2 regions of the Micromonospora sp. NPDC049204 genome follow, and region 2 is predicted to be linked to the other one. Evidence: predicted binding sites of a transcription regulator. Region 2 holds the regulator's gene; the other holds the start of a gene.
What was found. The regulator HrcA, encoded in region 2, represses chaperone genes, less so after heat shock. The targets are predictions, from matches to a motif close to GGTTNGCACNCTCNNNNNGAGNGTGCNAACC.

Region 1: a site for HrcA is predicted at 5,531-5,561, ahead of groL (chaperonin GroEL). Genes of this name have one in related genera too.

What each region holds. Positions count from the first base shown of each region.
Region 1 covers NZ_JBEZDC010000018.1:4,014-11,802, forward strand. The annotation lists gene AB0A90_RS27895 (GNAT family N-acetyltransferase) at 1-65, shown strand, start outside; gene AB0A90_RS27900 (hypothetical protein) at 75-2,267, opposite strand; gene paaN (phenylacetic acid degradation protein PaaN) at 2,446-4,119, shown strand; gene AB0A90_RS27910 (GNAT family N-acetyltransferase) at 4,299-4,829, opposite strand; gene AB0A90_RS27915 (cold-shock protein) at 5,112-5,315, shown strand; gene groL (chaperonin GroEL) at 5,791-7,413, shown strand; gene AB0A90_RS27925 (hypothetical protein) at 7,470-7,718, opposite strand.
Region 2 covers NZ_JBEZDC010000004.1:110,240-118,028, forward strand. The annotation lists gene hemW (radical SAM family heme chaperone HemW) at 1-1,038, shown strand, start outside; gene AB0A90_RS09620 (DUF4870 domain-containing protein) at 1,105-1,755, opposite strand; gene hrcA (heat-inducible transcriptional repressor HrcA) at 1,922-2,944, shown strand; gene dnaJ (molecular chaperone DnaJ) at 3,020-4,165, shown strand; gene AB0A90_RS09635 (16S rRNA (uracil(1498)-N(3))-methyltransferase) at 4,167-4,901, shown strand; gene AB0A90_RS09640 (MarR family winged helix-turn-helix transcriptional regulator) at 5,118-5,558, opposite strand; gene wrbA (NAD(P)H:quinone oxidoreductase) at 5,647-6,273, shown strand; gene AB0A90_RS09650 (MFS transporter) at 6,300-7,721, shown strand.

The sequences.
Region 1 (7,789 bases), on a different contig from region 2:
CGATCAACGAGCAGCTCGGCTTCCGCCCGGTGGACTCCTGGACCGACTGGCAGCTCACGCTCTGACCCGGGCGGTCACCCGTCCGGCCGTTCCCAGCGCTCGACCAGCTCGCGGATCGCGGCCTGGAAGTCGTCGTCCGGCGTGTACCGGTGGCCCTGCACCGGAGGGGGCACGGTGTCCGTCGGTGGAATGAGGAGTCCCTTCGGATCCCGTACCCGACGGTCGACGTGGGCGGCCGGGTCGTCGGGTCCGTCGATGGGCGGGTCGAACACCGGTCCGCCCACCGCGTCGGTGTACCGCCACAGGTTGATCCACCGCCAGGCCAACCGGCTGCCGACGTCGCGCAACATCTCGTCGCTGACGTACGCGGGGAAGATCCGCCGGTACCGGTTTCCGAGCGGGGTGCCGTAGGTGAGCAGGGCCACCCGCTGGCGGCAGTGGTCGGGGAGTTGGAGGACCGTCACCGCCGCGAGCACGCTGCCGTGACTCTGACCGGACAGCACCACCGCGTTCCCGTCGGCGGTGAGCTGCCCGATCCGGCGGGTCAACTCCGGGACGGCCCGCTCGACGTAGCACGGCGGGGCGAGCGGGTGTGCGGCACGCGGCCAGAAGGTGGCCAGCTCCCAGAGCACCCCGACCAGCCGGATCGCGCCGGATCGGTAGGCGACCAGGCCCAGCACGGCGAGGAGCACGGCGAACAGCCCGATCAGCAGGGCGCCCAGGTCGGTCACGAAGATCACCGGACGGGCCAGCGACTCGCCGCCGAGTCGGAGGGCGAGCGCACCCGGCCCGGGACCGATCACCGAGAGCCCCGCCGCCGCGAGAGTGAGCAGCGCCAACACCACGTACGCGGTGGCCAGCAGCGGCCCGAGCCGATCCGTGAGTCGGGCGCGCATGATCGCGTCGCGGACGGCCCGGACCCGTTCCGGGGCCGCCCGGGAGGCCTCCGGATAGTCCTGCCGAACCAGTTCCTCGGCCTCTCGGCGGCGACGATCCCGGCCGATCCGGGGTCGGAGCAGGGCCGTCACCACCACCAGGAGCACGGCGAGGGAGAAGCCGAGGGTGGCCCAGCGGAAGGCAATCGGCGGCGACAGCGGAGGCGCACCAGGCGGCAGCGGCCTTGCCGGCGTCGGGCTGGAACCACGGTCCAGATACTCGGCGAGCCCGTAGGTCAAGCCCGAGTCGTAGGCGACGCCCAACCCGATCGCGACGGTTATCAGCACCGGCGCGCCCACCCCGGCCAGCCGAAAGAGGGGGCGGGGAAGGGAACGGCGCTGCACCACGACCACCAGGCCGAGCATCGCGAGCAGCACCACCTGCCCGGCGAACAGCCCGGCGGCCAGCATCCCGTACCCCGGCAACATCCCTTCGGCCTTCCACGGCGGCCGTGGCAGCAACGCGTACCCCAGGGTCAGCGCGGTGAGCGCGACGGCCACCCAGCGGATCGTCCGCGAACTCCGCTGGTCCTGCTCTCCGCCCCGCTCTATCGCCGGCCGGCAGAGCAGCACCACCGCGCCGGCGAGCAGCGCCACGACCGCGGCCAGCAGCAGCCAGCCGGGCAGGGTGGCGTCGTGCGGCGCCAGAGCCAGCAGCAGAGTCACATCGAGCGTGCCCAGCGCCACCGCGACGTGCACGGAGCGCAGGCGGCGCAGCAGCGAGCGGGTGTCCCAGAAGGCGGGCGCGTCGAGCCGGTCCGCACCCACCCCGGGCGCGTGGTCGCTGTCCTCGGGGAGTTGCCAGGTCCGGGCACCGAGCCGCCAGATCAGGACGATCGCGATGATCGGCAGTGCGGCCAGCAGCGCGAGCCGCTGCCCCGGGGGCACGTCGCCCAGCCAGGACAGTTCCCGCCGCCCCTCCAGGCACCTCGGGTAGGCCGCGCACTGCCAGGCGATCAGGTCGAGGGACACCCCGACGGTGGACAGCACGTACATCGCGGTCATCGTCGCGGCCAGCAGCCGGCACAGCGCCCGGGCGGCGTAGCCGCCGCGACCGGTGACCGGCAGCATCCACACCGCGATGTTGCTGAGCATGAACGGCAGGAGGAGGACCAGGGAGAACGTCCGGGTCGCCGTGCCGCCGGTCAGCCGGCTCCAGCGGTACGCCTCAACCGCCACCCCGTCGCGATCCGACTGGGGACCGTAGCCGGGCCGCGGCCGGTAGAAGCCGGCGTTGTCGTCTCCTGCGACCCGCTTGACGATCGGGCGGTCGAGGATCGTCTCCGGCCCCTTGTTGGCGACCCCGTGCACCCGGATCTCGGTGATCCTCACCCGCCGCCCTTTCCTGGCCGGCTTCCTGGCCGGAGGCCCGCGGTTACCCGCTGCCGGCCCGGGCAACCCCGGTGCTGTCAGTCATTGGCGCTACTGCTCGCGGGCCGGGCTCAGGCATGAGCCGCTGTCCGGCATTCGCGCTACTGCTCGCGGACCGGACTCAGGCATGATGGCGGGCATGACGGAGACCCCGCAGCCCCTGTACGACAGGCACGCCGACACCCTCAACCGTGCGCTGACCGCGATCACGGAGCGGGGCTACTGGTCCGCCTATCCCGAATCTCCCAGCCCCCGGGTGTACGGCGAGACCGCCGCCGCCGACGGCAAGGCCGCCTTCGAGGCGTACCTCGGTGGTGACTTCCCGCTCGACCAGCCGGGCACCGGCGCTCGGGTCGCCACCGAGACGAGCCCGTTCGGGGTGGAGTTGGCGGTGCGTTACCCGCACGCCGGCCCCGGCGAGCTGATCGACGCCGCCTCCGCCGCGCTGCCGGCCTGGCGCGACGCCGGCCCGCAGGCCCGCGTGGGGGTCTGCCTGGAGATCCTCGACCGGCTGCACAAGCACATCTTCGAGCTGGCCAACGCGGTGCAGTTCACCAGCGGGCAGGCGTTCGTGATGGCCTTCCAGGCCGGCGGCGCGCACGCGCTGGACCGGGCGCTGGAGGCGCTGGCGTACGCGTACGCCGAGATGACCAGGCACCCGGGCACGGCCGGCTGGGAGAAGGCCGCCGGCAAGGGCGACCCGCTGCGGATGACCAAGACGTTCCACGTGGTGCCGCGTGGGGTGGCGCTGGTGATCGGCTGCAACACCTTCCCGACCTGGAACTCGTACCCGGGGCTGTTCGCCTCGCTGGTCACCGGCAACCCGGTGCTCGTCAAGCCGCACCCGCGCGCGGTGCTGCCGCTGGCCATCACCGTGAAGTACGCCCGGGAGGTGCTGGCCGAGGCCGGGTTCGACCCGAACCTGATCATGCTGGCGGCCGAGGCGCCCGGTGAGAAGCTCGCCAGCGACCTGGCCCTGCACCGCGCCGTGAAGATCGTCGACTTCACCGGCTCCACCGAGTACGGCGACTGGCTGGAGACGCACGCCCGGCAGGCGTCGGTCTACACCGAGAAGGCCGGCCTGAACACGGTCGTCATCGACTCCACCGACGACTTCGCCGGCATGTGCCGCAACCTGGGCTTCACGCTGACCCTGTACAGCGGTCAGATGTGCACCACCTCGCAGAACATCCTCATCCCGGCCGGCGGCATCGAGACCGACCAGGGGCACAAGAGCTTCGACGAGGTGGCCGGCGGGATCGCCGCCGCCGTCGGCAAGCTCACCGCCGACCCGGCCCGGGGCGTCGAGCTGACCGGCGCCATCGTCAACGACGGGGTGCTGGAGCGGCTGGCCGAGGTCACCAAGGTGGGCGAGCCGGTGCTGGAGTCACGGGCCGTGGCCCACCCGTCGTACGCCGACGCGGTGGTGCGTACCCCGACGATCGTGAAGCTGACCCCGGACGACGCGGAGACGTACGGCCGGGAGTGGTTCGGGCCGATCTCGTTCGCCATCGCGACCGACTCCACCGCGCACAGCCTGGAGCTGCTGCGCCGCACGGTCGGCGAGAAGGGTGCGCTCACCGCGGGGGTCTACTCCACCGACGAGGCCGTGCTGGACGCCACCGAGGCGGTCGCGGTCGAGGTCGGGGTGCACCTGTCCTGCAACCTGACCGGCGGGGTCTTCGTGAACCAGTCGGCGGCGTTCTCCGACTTCCACGGCAGTGGCGCCAACGCGGCGGCCAACGCCGCGCTGACCGACGGGGCGTACGTGGCCAACCGGTTCCGGATCGTGCAGTCGCGGCGTCACGTCTGATTTTTAGTTGCGGTTGGGGTTTCCGGGGGGAGCCCACCCGCTCCAGGCGGTCAGGCTTGATCCTTCCGCGGGCGGGCTCCCCCCGGAAACCTGTTGTGGGCAGGCTGTCCTCAGGCGCTGCCGGCTTTGGGGCAGCAGCACCGGGGTTTTGCCGTGGGATGGGTTTCCGGTTTTCGGGGTTAGGCGGGGCGGCGCATTTGTAGTTCGGTCAGTGCGGGGATGGTGGGGTGGGGGACGCGTACCCCGGTGTCTTTGAAGCCCAGCCGTTGGTAGGCGCGGTAGGCGCGGTCGTTGCCGACCACCACCTCCAGCAGCAACTCCCCTCGGCCGCAGGCGCGTGACCAGGCGGCCACCCCGTCGATCAGCTCACCGAGCAGCCCGTGCCCCCGCCAGGCCGGCGTGACGTAGACCGCGTAGATCACGGTGAGCCCGGGTTCGCCCGGGGAGACCGTGCCACCGGCGTGTCCGACGAGCCGGCCACCCGGGTCGGCGATGAACTGCGCGTTGCCGGGGCCGGTCGCGGTGTACGCGACCCGGGCGGCGAACTCGGTGTGCGGCCGGGCCGCCGCGTCCGCCAGGGTCTCCAGGAAGGCCAACGGTGCGTCGGCGAGCATCTCCAGACGCAGTGCCCGCATCCGGGCGGCGTCCTCCGGCCGGACCCGGCGGATCTCCGCCCGCCGGAGGGCGGTCGCGCCCGTGTCGGTGGTCATGCCCGCATGCCTATCACAGCGTCGGTGGCCGTCACGGCCGAGCTGTGTACGGCAGTCGCCGCCCTGGATCCGGTGGCCCGAAACCCGACCGTCCAGCGCAATCGGAGCGCCCCAGAGCATGCCCGATTTGTGGCCGTGCGCGGCGCTGACTCCTCGTGTAGCGTGCGATTTCGGTCACCTTTTTCAATGGTCGCCATCGATCGCTGAGGTGGTGGCCGGTCGGCGTCCGGCCGTGCCGTGCGCCAGGTCAGGCAACACCGCGCATAGTGAGGGAAGTGCACCGTGGCACAGGGCTCCGTGAAGTGGTTCAACGCCGAAAAGGGCTATGGCTTCATTGCCGTCGACGGCGGTCAGGACGTCTTCGTTCACTTCTCCGCGATCGAGATGGACGGCTACAAGGCGCTGGACGACGGCCAGCGGGTGGAGTTCGAGATCGCCCAGGGCCAGAAGGGCCCGCAGGCCGAACACGTACGCGTCATCGCCTGAGTTTCCCTCCTCGATCGGCCCCGCGCGTCGGGGCCGCGACGCGGGCGCACCGCGGTCGGGGCGGTGGCGGTGATCGGGGTCACCGCCGTACCTGCCTGCCGGCCCACCTTGCCCAGTTGATCGGTCTGCTGGTGACGTACGTGGAGCGGCGCGCCCATGAGGCGCCGGTGAACACTGCCGGACTGGCCGCGGAACTCGGCTGAGCGGCCCCATCGTGCTTGCACTCGCCAGGGGAGAGTGCTAAACAAGTCATTGGCACTCGCATACCGCGAGTGCCAGCGGTCGGGACGGTGGGGCCAGGTTGCACCGGCGTGGAGACGCCGGGGCGACACATGGCCGGTCGTCGCGGGCTATCCGGCCCGGCCGAAGGACGTCGTCGTCGCCAGGTGGCGACGTCCCAAGGTGCGTACACCAGGCGGCCCATCCGGGGCACACAACTCGGGTGGCCCGTGAGTGTCCAGGAGGACAACGCCGTATGGCCAAGATGATCGCTTTCGACGAAGAGGCGCGCCGCGGCCTCGAGCGGGGCATGAACCAGCTCGCCGACGCCGTAAAGGTGACCCTCGGCCCGAAGGGCCGCAACGTCGTGCTCGAGAAGAAGTGGGGTGCCCCCACCATCACCAACGATGGTGTGAGCATCGCCAAGGAGATCGAGCTCGAGGACCCGTACGAGAAGATCGGCGCTGAGCTGGTCAAGGAGGTCGCCAAGAAGACCGACGACGTTGCCGGTGACGGCACGACGACGGCGACCGTCCTGGCCCAGGCCCTGGTTCGCGAGGGCCTGCGCAACGTGGCCGCTGGCGCCAACCCGATGGCCCTGAAGCGGGGCATCGAGGCCGCCGTCGCGAGCGTCTCGGAGGAGCTGTCCAAGCTCGCCAAGGACGTCGAGACCAAGGAGCAGATCGCCTCCACCGCCTCCATCTCCGCTGGCGACAGCACCGTCGGCGAGATCATCGCCGAGGCGATGGACAAGGTCGGCAAGGAAGGCGTCATCACCGTCGAGGAGAGCAACACCTTCGGGCTGGAGCTGGAGCTCACCGAGGGTATGCGCTTCGACAAGGGCTACATCTCGGCCTACTTCATGACCGACCCGGAGCGTATGGAGGCCGTCTTCGACGACCCGTACATCCTGATCGCCAACAGCAAGATCTCGTCGGTGAAGGACCTGCTCCCGATCCTGGAGAAGGTCATGCAGTCGGGCAAGCCGCTGCTGATCATCGCCGAGGACCTGGAGGGCGAGGCCCTCGCCACCCTGGTGGTCAACAAGGTCCGTGGCACCTTCAAGTCGGTCGCCGTCAAGGCGCCGGGCTTCGGTGACCGCCGCAAGGCCATGCTGACCGACATCGCCATCCTCGCCGGTGGCCAGGTCATCAGCGAGGAGGTCGGCCTCAAGCTCGACGCCGCCAGCCTCGACATGCTGGGCCGCGCCCGCAAGGTCGTGGTGACCAAGGACGAGACCACCATCGTCGACGGTGCCGGTGACGCCGAGCAGATCCAGGGCCGGGTCAACCAGATCCGGGCCGAGATCGACAAGAGCGACTCCGACTACGACCGGGAGAAGCTGCAGGAGCGGCTGGCCAAGCTGGCCGGCGGCGTTGCGGTCATCAAGGTCGGCGCGGCCACCGAGGTCGAGCTCAAGGAGCGCAAGCACCGCATCGAGGACGCCGTTCGCAACGCGAAGGCCGCCGTCGAGGAGGGCATCGTCCCGGGTGGTGGCGTCGCGCTGGTGCAGGCCGGCAAGACCGCCTTCGACAAGCTCGACCTGGTCGGCGACGAGGCCACCGGTGCGAACATCGTCAAGGTGGCGCTGGACGCCCCGCTGCGGCAGATCGCCGTCAACGCCGGCCTTGAGGGCGGCGTCGTGGTGGAGAAGGTCCGTAACCTCGAAGCGGGTCACGGCCTCAACGCCGCCAACGGCGAGTACGTCGACCTGCTGGCCGCGGGCATCATCGACCCGGCCAAGGTGACGCGCTCGGCGCTGCAGAACGCCGCGTCCATCGCGGCGCTCTTCCTCACCACCGAGGCCGTTGTCGCGGACAAGCCGGAGAAGACCCCGGCTGCCCCGGCTGGCCCGGGTGGCGGGGACATGGACTTCTGAGTCCAGTTCCGACACCGAACGGGGCGGGCCGCTGACGCGGTCCGCCCCGTTCGTCGTCAGGTCGGCAGTGGGCGCTGGTTGCGCCGCTTCTGTGCCCGGTTGTACGGCGGAAGCAGTTTGATCGGCGCGTCCACCATCTCCCGTGGCTCCTCGACGACCGCCGACTCGCCGTCGGTGGTCATCTCGGCCAGTTGCTCGGCGTCGCCGTAGTCGAGCCGGTCGAACGGCACGTGACCGGGGAGTTCGCCTACCGGTTTCCAGGTGATCGGCGGGCCGTCCTCGGTCTGGTCGTCATCCGTGGTCATGGCTGCCTCCTCTACCAAAACGGTAGGGGGCGTCGATGGCCGACGCGGGCGAATGAGGCAATGCCCCTTTT
Region 2 (7,789 bases):
GAGGGGTACGCCGACACCGTCCTGGCCGAGCTGGCGCTCGCCGCCCGGGTGCTCGGCGACAACCCGCCGCCCCGGGTCGACACCGTCTTCGTGGGCGGCGGCACACCCACCCTGCTCCCCGCCGACGACCTGGCCCGCATCCTCGACGGCATCGACCGCACCTGGGGGCTGGCCGCCGACGTCGAGGTGACCACCGAGGCCAACCCGGAGTCGGTGACCCCGGAATCGTTGAAGCTGCTGCGGTCCGCCGGCTACACCCGGATCTCGCTGGGCATGCAGTCCGCCTCCCCGGGGGTGCTGGCGATCCTGGACCGCAGACACAGCGCCGGCCGCGCCACCGCCGCCGCCCTGGAGGCCCGCGACGCCGGATTCGAGCACGTCAACCTGGACCTGATCTACGGGACCCCGGGGGAGCGGCCCGAGGACTTCGCCGCCTCACTGGAGCAGGTCGTGGCCGCCGGAGTGGACCACGTCAGCGCGTACGCCCTGATCGTCGAGGACGGCACCCGGCTCGCGGCCCGGATGCGGCGCGGCGAGCTGGCGTACCCCAGTGACGACGTGGCCGCGGACCGCTACCTGGCCGCGGAGGCCGCGCTCGACGCGGCCGGGCTCTCCTGGTACGAGGTCTCCAACTGGGCGCGCACCGACGACGCCCGGTGCCGGCACAACCTGCTCTACTGGACCGGCGCGGACTGGTGGGGGCTGGGGCCGGGGGCGCACAGCCACGTCGGCGGGGTGCGCTGGTGGAACGTCAAACACCCCACGGCGTACGCCCAGCGGCTGGCTGCGGGCACGTCTCCCGGCCTGGCCCGGGAGGTGCTCACGGCCGACGAGGCGCACATGGAGGACGTGATGCTCCGGCTGCGGCTCGCCAGCGGCCTGCCGCTGGCGGTGCTCGACGCCACCGGGCGGGCCGGCGCCGAGCGGGCGCTGGCCGGCGGCCTGCTGGCCGCCGACGAGTACAAGGCCGGTCGGGCGGTGCTCACCCTGCGCGGGCGGCTGCTCGCCGACGCGGTCGTGCGCGACCTGCTGCCCTGAGCCAGCCCCGCCGCCCCGGACCGGGGCAGCGGGGCACCGACCGGCCGGGGGAGCGGCCGGAGCGGGTCACTTGATGAAGCTGGCCGAGAGCGGGTAGCGGTAGAGCTGGCCCTCGTTGGCCTTGATGCCGGCGATGATGCCGAACACAGCGCCGAGAATGATGGCCGCCCCGACCCCGATGAAGCCGATCAGGATGCAGGACAGCACCCAGCCGACCAGGCCGACGACCGACCAGATGAGCTGGAAGTTCAGCGCCGCCGCGGCGTGCGACCGCACCGTCGGGGACTGGTTTCCCCGGGCCAGCAGCGCCACCAGCGGCGCGATCCAGCCCAGCACCCCGCCGCTGAGGATCATCCCGGCGGCACCGCCGAAGTGCGCGACGAGCGCCCAGGTCTTGTCCTCGTTGCTGGCGAAACCGCCACCGGGGCCGCCGTAGGCGCCGCCGGTCGGATATCCGCCACCGGGCGGCGGGTAACCGCCGGCCGGCGGATAGCCTCCGGGCGGCGGGTAGCCACCAGCCGGGGGGTAGCCGCCCGACGACGGTTGGTCACCGGTGGGCGGCGGATAGCCACCGGCCGGGGGATAGCCGCCCGGGCCAGGCGCCCCGGACAGTGGTGCGGTGGGTGGCTCAGCCGACGGGTACGAGCTGGGAGAGGTCGGCTCCGGCGGGTAGTTGCCGGGGTCACCCGCGCCGGGAGGGCGAGGAGGTTCAGTCATGGGTGTCACGGTAGGGGTCCGTGGCAACGCCGCACCAGTGGGCGGCCGTTGATCATCGCGCTGGCGGGTACGCCGACGTAGACTGGCACTCGTTACAGTCGAGTGCCAGGGCGGCCCGACCGGGGCCACGGCGCCGGCGGCCGACGTGCGACAGGAGGTGCGGAGGATGGGTCTCGACGACCGGAAACTCGCTGTGCTCCGCGCGATCGTCGAGGACTACGTCTCCACCCAGGAGCCCGTCGGCAGCAAGGCGCTGGTCGAGCGGCACCAACTCGGGGTCTCCCCGGCCACGGTCCGCAACGACATGGCCGTGCTGGAGGAGGAGGGCTACATCCGGCAGCCGCACACAAGTGCCGGCCGGGTGCCCACCGACCGCGGCTATCGACTCTTCGTCGACCGGTTGTCCCGGGTCAAGCCGCTCAGCCCGGCGGAACGTCGGGCGATCGAGCGCTTCCTGGTCGGCGCGGTCGACCTCGACGACGTGGTGCACCGCACAGTCCGGCTGCTCGCCCAGCTGACCCGGCAGGTGGCCGTCGTGCAGTATCCGAGCCTGGCCCGCTCCTCGGTTCGGCACCTGGAGCTGGTGCCGATCTCCACCACCCGGCTGATGCTCGTCATGATCGCCGACACCGGGCGCGTGGAGCAGCGGCTGGTGGAGTTGCCCGGGCCGGTGCCCGCCGACAACGTCACCGATCTGCGCCGGCTGGTCAACGAGAAGCTCGCCGGCGCGCGGCTGTCCGACACGCCACCGTTGGTGCAGGCGCTCGTCGAGGAGGCGCCGTCCGAGCTGCGTCCGGCGATGACCACGCTCTCCACGGTGCTCCTGGAGACGCTTGTCGAGCGGCACGAGGAACGCATCGCGCTGGCCGGCACCGCCAACCTCACCCGCGGCGGCCTGCTCGACTTCCAGGGTTCGCTACGGCCGATCCTGGAGGCGCTGGAGGAGGAGGTCGTGCTCCTCAAGCTCATCGGTGAGACCGAGCCGAGCACGACCCGGGTGCTGATCGGTGACGAGAACGAGTTCGACAACCTGCGGGCCGCCTCGGTGGTCAGCACCGGGTACGGCCCGGGCGCCACGATCGTCGGCGGCCTCGGGGTGCTGGGTCCCACCCGGATGGACTACCCCGGCAATATCGCCACGGTGCGCGCCGTGGCACGCTACGTGGGCGAGTTGCTGGCCCAGAACTGATTGGTCAGGGCCGATGCGGCCGGCTGCGGCCGCCGACCGGCACAACGCGAGACGAACATGAGGACACGGAACGCAGTGGCCAGGGACTACTACGGCATTCTCGGTGTGAGCCGGGAAGCCTCCGATGACGAGATCAAGCGCGCCTACCGCAAGTTGGCGCGCCAGTTCCACCCGGACGTCAATCCGGACCCGGAGGCTCAGGAGAAGTTCAAGGACATCAACGCCGCGTACGAGGTCCTCTCGGACGACCGGAAGCGGCAGATCGTCGACCTGGGTGGCGACCCGCTCGCCCCGGGCGGCGGTGGCGCCGGCGGCCCGGGTGGCCCCGGTGGTGCCGGTCCGTTCGTCGGTTTCCAGGACATCATGGACGCGTTCTTCGGTGGCGCGGCCGGTGGGGCGCGCGGTCCCCGTCCCCGGACCCGCCCGGGTGCCGACGCGATCCTGCGCCTCGAACTGGACCTGCACGAGACGGCGTTCGGCGTCGAGGCCCCGATCACCGTCGACACCGCTGTGCTCTGCACCACCTGCTCCGGCGCCGGCACGGCCGCCGGCACCCACCTGGCGACCTGTGAGGCGTGCGCCGGCCGGGGTGAGGTGCAGTCGGTGCAGCGCACCTTCCTCGGCCAGGTGGTCTCCGCCCGGCCGTGCACGGTGTGCCAGGGCTACGGCACCACCATCCCGCACCCCTGCCCCACCTGCGCCGGCGACGGCCGGGTGCGCACCCGTCGTTCGCTGACCGTCAAGATCCCGGCCGGTGTCGAGGACGGCATGCGGATCCGGCTGGCCCAGCAGGGCGAGGTCGGCCCGGGCGGCGGCACCGCCGGTGACCTCTACGTGGAGATCCACGAGCGTCCGCACGACGTCTACTCCCGCAAGGGCGACGACCTGCACTGCCGGGTCACCGTGCCGATGACCGCTGCGGCGCTCGGCACCCGCCTGACCATCAAGACGCTGGACAGCGAGGAGACGGTCGACGTCAAGGCCGGCACCCAACCGGCCAGCACGCTGCGACTGCGCGCCCGGGGCGTGCCACATCTGCGCGGCACCGGCCGAGGCGACCTCTACGTGCACCTCGACGTGCGAACCCCGACCAAGCTCGACCCCGACCAGGAGAAGATGCTGCGCGACTTCGCCAAGACCCGTGGTGAGGAGGTCGCCGAGTTATCCAAGCAGGGCGGCTTCTTCTCGCGGATGCGCGACGCGTTCAACGGGCACGCCTGAGGTGTCCGCGCCGCTGTTCCTGGTCGAGGCGCTGCCCACCGGTGACGCGTTGACCCTGGACGGCCCGGAGGGGCACCACGCCGCCACCGTGCAGCGGCTGCGGGTCGGCGAGGAACTGCTGCTCGCCGACGGTCGGGGCGGCACGGCCGCCGCCGTGGTCACCGCCGTCGGCCGGGGCAGCCTGGAGGTCGCCATCACCTCCCGGGGGTACGCGGACGCGCCGGTCCCCCGGATCGTGGTGGTGCAGGGCATCGCCAAGGGCGACCGGGGTGAGCTGGCGGTGCAGGCGATGACCGAGGTCGGGGTGGACGAGATCGTGCCCTGGGCGGCGTCCCGCTCGGTCACCCAGTGGCGCGGCGACCGGGGCGTACGGGCGCGGGAGAAGTGGGTGGCCACCGCTCGGGAGGCCGCCAAGCAGGCCCGCCGCCCGTGGTTGCCCGTGGTGGCCGGCGCGCCCGACGAGTCCACCGCCACCGTCGCCCGCCGGATCGCCGGTGCTGCCGCCGGGTTCGTGCTGCACGAGGAGGCCGAGGAGCGGCTCAGCACCGCCGAGCTGCCGCCCAGCGGTGAGATCGTCCTGGTCGTCGGCCCCGAGGGTGGCATCGCTCCGGCCGAGCTGACGGCCCTCCGGGAGGCGGGCGGGCGAGTCGTGCGGCTCGGCCCGGCCGTGCTGCGTACCTCGACGGCCGGCGTGGCGGCGCTCAGCGTGCTGGCCACCCGCCTCGGTCGCTGGTAACCCGCTCCTGCGGTCGCGCCGGCCTGCTTGTGACGGTCAGTGCCGGCCACCCCCAGGTCGGCGGTCATGGCGAACAGGGAACGACGCGCGACCGTGTCTCCGCGCGCTCGGCTCCAGATCCGGATACCGGAGTCGTGGTCCAGCGCCGCTGTACGGCAGCGATGACGTGCGCCAGGCGCCGACCGCGGCACGCCGGACTCTCGCACGGCGTGACGGTCAAGCGGGCAGCTTGCCGCTGACGTTGGTGGACATCGTGTGCAGGATGCCGGGCAGTTGCTCGAGCATCTCGGCGGGCAGGTCGCGGATCGTCTCCTCCGCAAGGGTGAGCCAAAGCTGCTGGATCTGCCCGACCAGCGCCTTGCCGCTGGCGGTGAGCGCGACGACGGTGGCGCGCTTGTCGGCCGGATCGGGTGTGCGCTTGATGTGGCCGGAGGCCTCCAGCTTCCGGGTCATCAGCGTGACGCTGGGTGGTTCACAACCCAGCGCCTCGCTGAGCTGCGCTTGGATGCGAGGGCCACTCCGGTCGAGTTCCAGCAACAGAGCCTCCTGGCCGACGTGCAGGCCGAGCGAGGCGAGCAGGTGCGCCGCCCTGGCCCGGTGACGCAGGCTGAGCAGGCGGATCGCCTGGTTCAGGGCGTCGGCGTACTCGTAATCCACGGAACCTCCTTGACAGCGGCGTTAGTTATGCGCATAACATTATCCGCCTAATGATTAAGCGCATAACTAACGCTACCAAGGAGTCAACGTGACGGTGAAGGTCGCAGTCATCTACTACAGCTCTACCGGTACCGTGCATGCCCTCGCGCAGGCCGTTGCCGACGGGGCCATGACCACCGGCGCGGAGGTGCGCCTGCGCCGGGCGGCCGAGCTCGCGCCGAATGAGGCGATCGATCAGAATCCGCTGTGGCGCCGGCACGCCGACGCCACCAAGTCGGTGCCCGTGGCCGAGCTCGACGACCTCGCCTGGGCTGATGCGTTCGCGTTCGGCACGCCGACCCGCTTCGGCACGCCGGCGGCGCAGCTCAAGCAGTTCATCGACCAGGCCGGCGGCCTGTGGCGTGAGGGCGTGCTGGCCGACAAGGCGGTCACGGCTTTCACCTCGGCCTATAACCGGCACGGTGGCAGCGAAGCCACCATCCTCGCGCTCGGCAACGTCTTCTACCACTGGGGCTCGGTCATCATCCCGCCCGGCTTCACCGACGCCACCGTCTACGCGGCCGGCGGCAACCCCTACGGCACCGTCGCGACCGGCGGCGAGGGTGCCGACGCCGCGGCTCTCGGGGCCGCTCGCTACCAGGGGCAGCGTCTGGCCAATTTCGCCGCCCGGCTTAGCGGCGACGTCCTCGTCCCGAGCCGCTCCGCAGCGGCGTGAGCAGTCACCCTGCTTCGGAGGAAAAGATGACGAGTATCCGTACCGAGAATCCGGGGACCAAGCTGTACGCCGGGCCTGCCTGGCTGGTCCTCGCGCTGGCCTGCGCCTGCCAGTTCATGGTCGTGCTGGACGTGTCGATCGTCAACGTCGCCCTGCCTTCCGTACAGCGTGACCTGGGGTTCACCGACACCGGGCTGGCCTGGGTGGTCAATGGCTATGTTCTGACGTTCGCCGGGTTCATGCTGCTGGGCGGCCGTGCGGCGGACCTGTTCGGGCACCGCCGGATGTTGGTGGCCGGCCTCGGCCTGTTCTCGCTGGCCAGCCTGGCCGCCGGCCTGGCCCACACGCCAGAGCTGCTTGTCGGTGCCCGGGTCGCTCAGGGCCTGGGCGGCGCCATGCTGGCACCGGCCACCCTCGCAGTGATCAACACGCGCTTTCCCGAAGGGAAGGAGCGCGCTCGGGCCTTCGGTGCGTGGTCCTCGGCGGGCGGCGTCGGCGGCATGGTCGGCGCGGTCGCCGGCGGCGTGCTGACCTCCGGGCTCTCCTGGCGGTGGGTGTTCCTGATCAACGTGCCGATTGGCATCGTGCTGCTCCTGGTGGCCACATCGCTGACCGCGGCACCGGCGCTCCGGCGCGAATCGCTCGACCTGCTCGGCGCGATCACGGGCACGGCCGGCCTGGCGTCGCTGATCTACGGCGTCATGCAGGCCGCCGATCACGCGTGGGGCTCCCCGCGGGTGATGCCGCCGATCCTGGCCGGCGTGGTCCTGCTCGCCGTGTTCCTGGTGGTCGAGAAGCGCGTCGCGGCCCCGATGATGCCACTGCGGCTGTTCAGGAACCGCAACGTAGCCGTCAGCAACGCGATGCTTCTGCTGTTCGGCGGCATCGCCATCGCGATGTGGTTCTTCTCCTCGCTGTTCATGCAGAACGTGCTGCAGTACAGCGCATTGGACGCCGGGCTCGGACAGACCCCCGCCGCAGTCATGTTCGTAGTGGTCGCCCGCTTCGCCACCGGCTGGTTTCTCCGGAGCGGTGCCCGCGCGCTCATCTTGACTGGGTGCGCATGCTTCGTGGCCGGCTTCGCCTGGCTCTCCCAAGCCGACGCCGACAGTCACTACGCCGCCGGAGTGCTCGGGCCGACGCTGCTCGTCGCGATCGGCATCGGCCTGGTCTTCCCGACCCTGATGGCCTCAGCGACCGCCGACGTCTCGTCGGGTGACGCCGGCATCGTCGGCGGCCTGGCCAACACCGCCAGCCAGGTTGGTGGCTCGATCGCACTTGCGGTGTACGCGACCGCGGCCGCCACCCGCGCCGCCGCGAACGACAGCGCGAGCGCCCCGCCCGACGCACTGGCCTCTGGATACGCACTGGTTTTCGGTATAGCGGCCGGAGTCGCCCTGACGATTGCCGCAGTCAGCCCGTTGCTCCCCACGCGGCGGCGGACCTGACCCACAACGCCACATGATGCCCGCCGCCCACGCGGTTGCCACCCGGGCGTGTCAATCCCGGCTCAGTG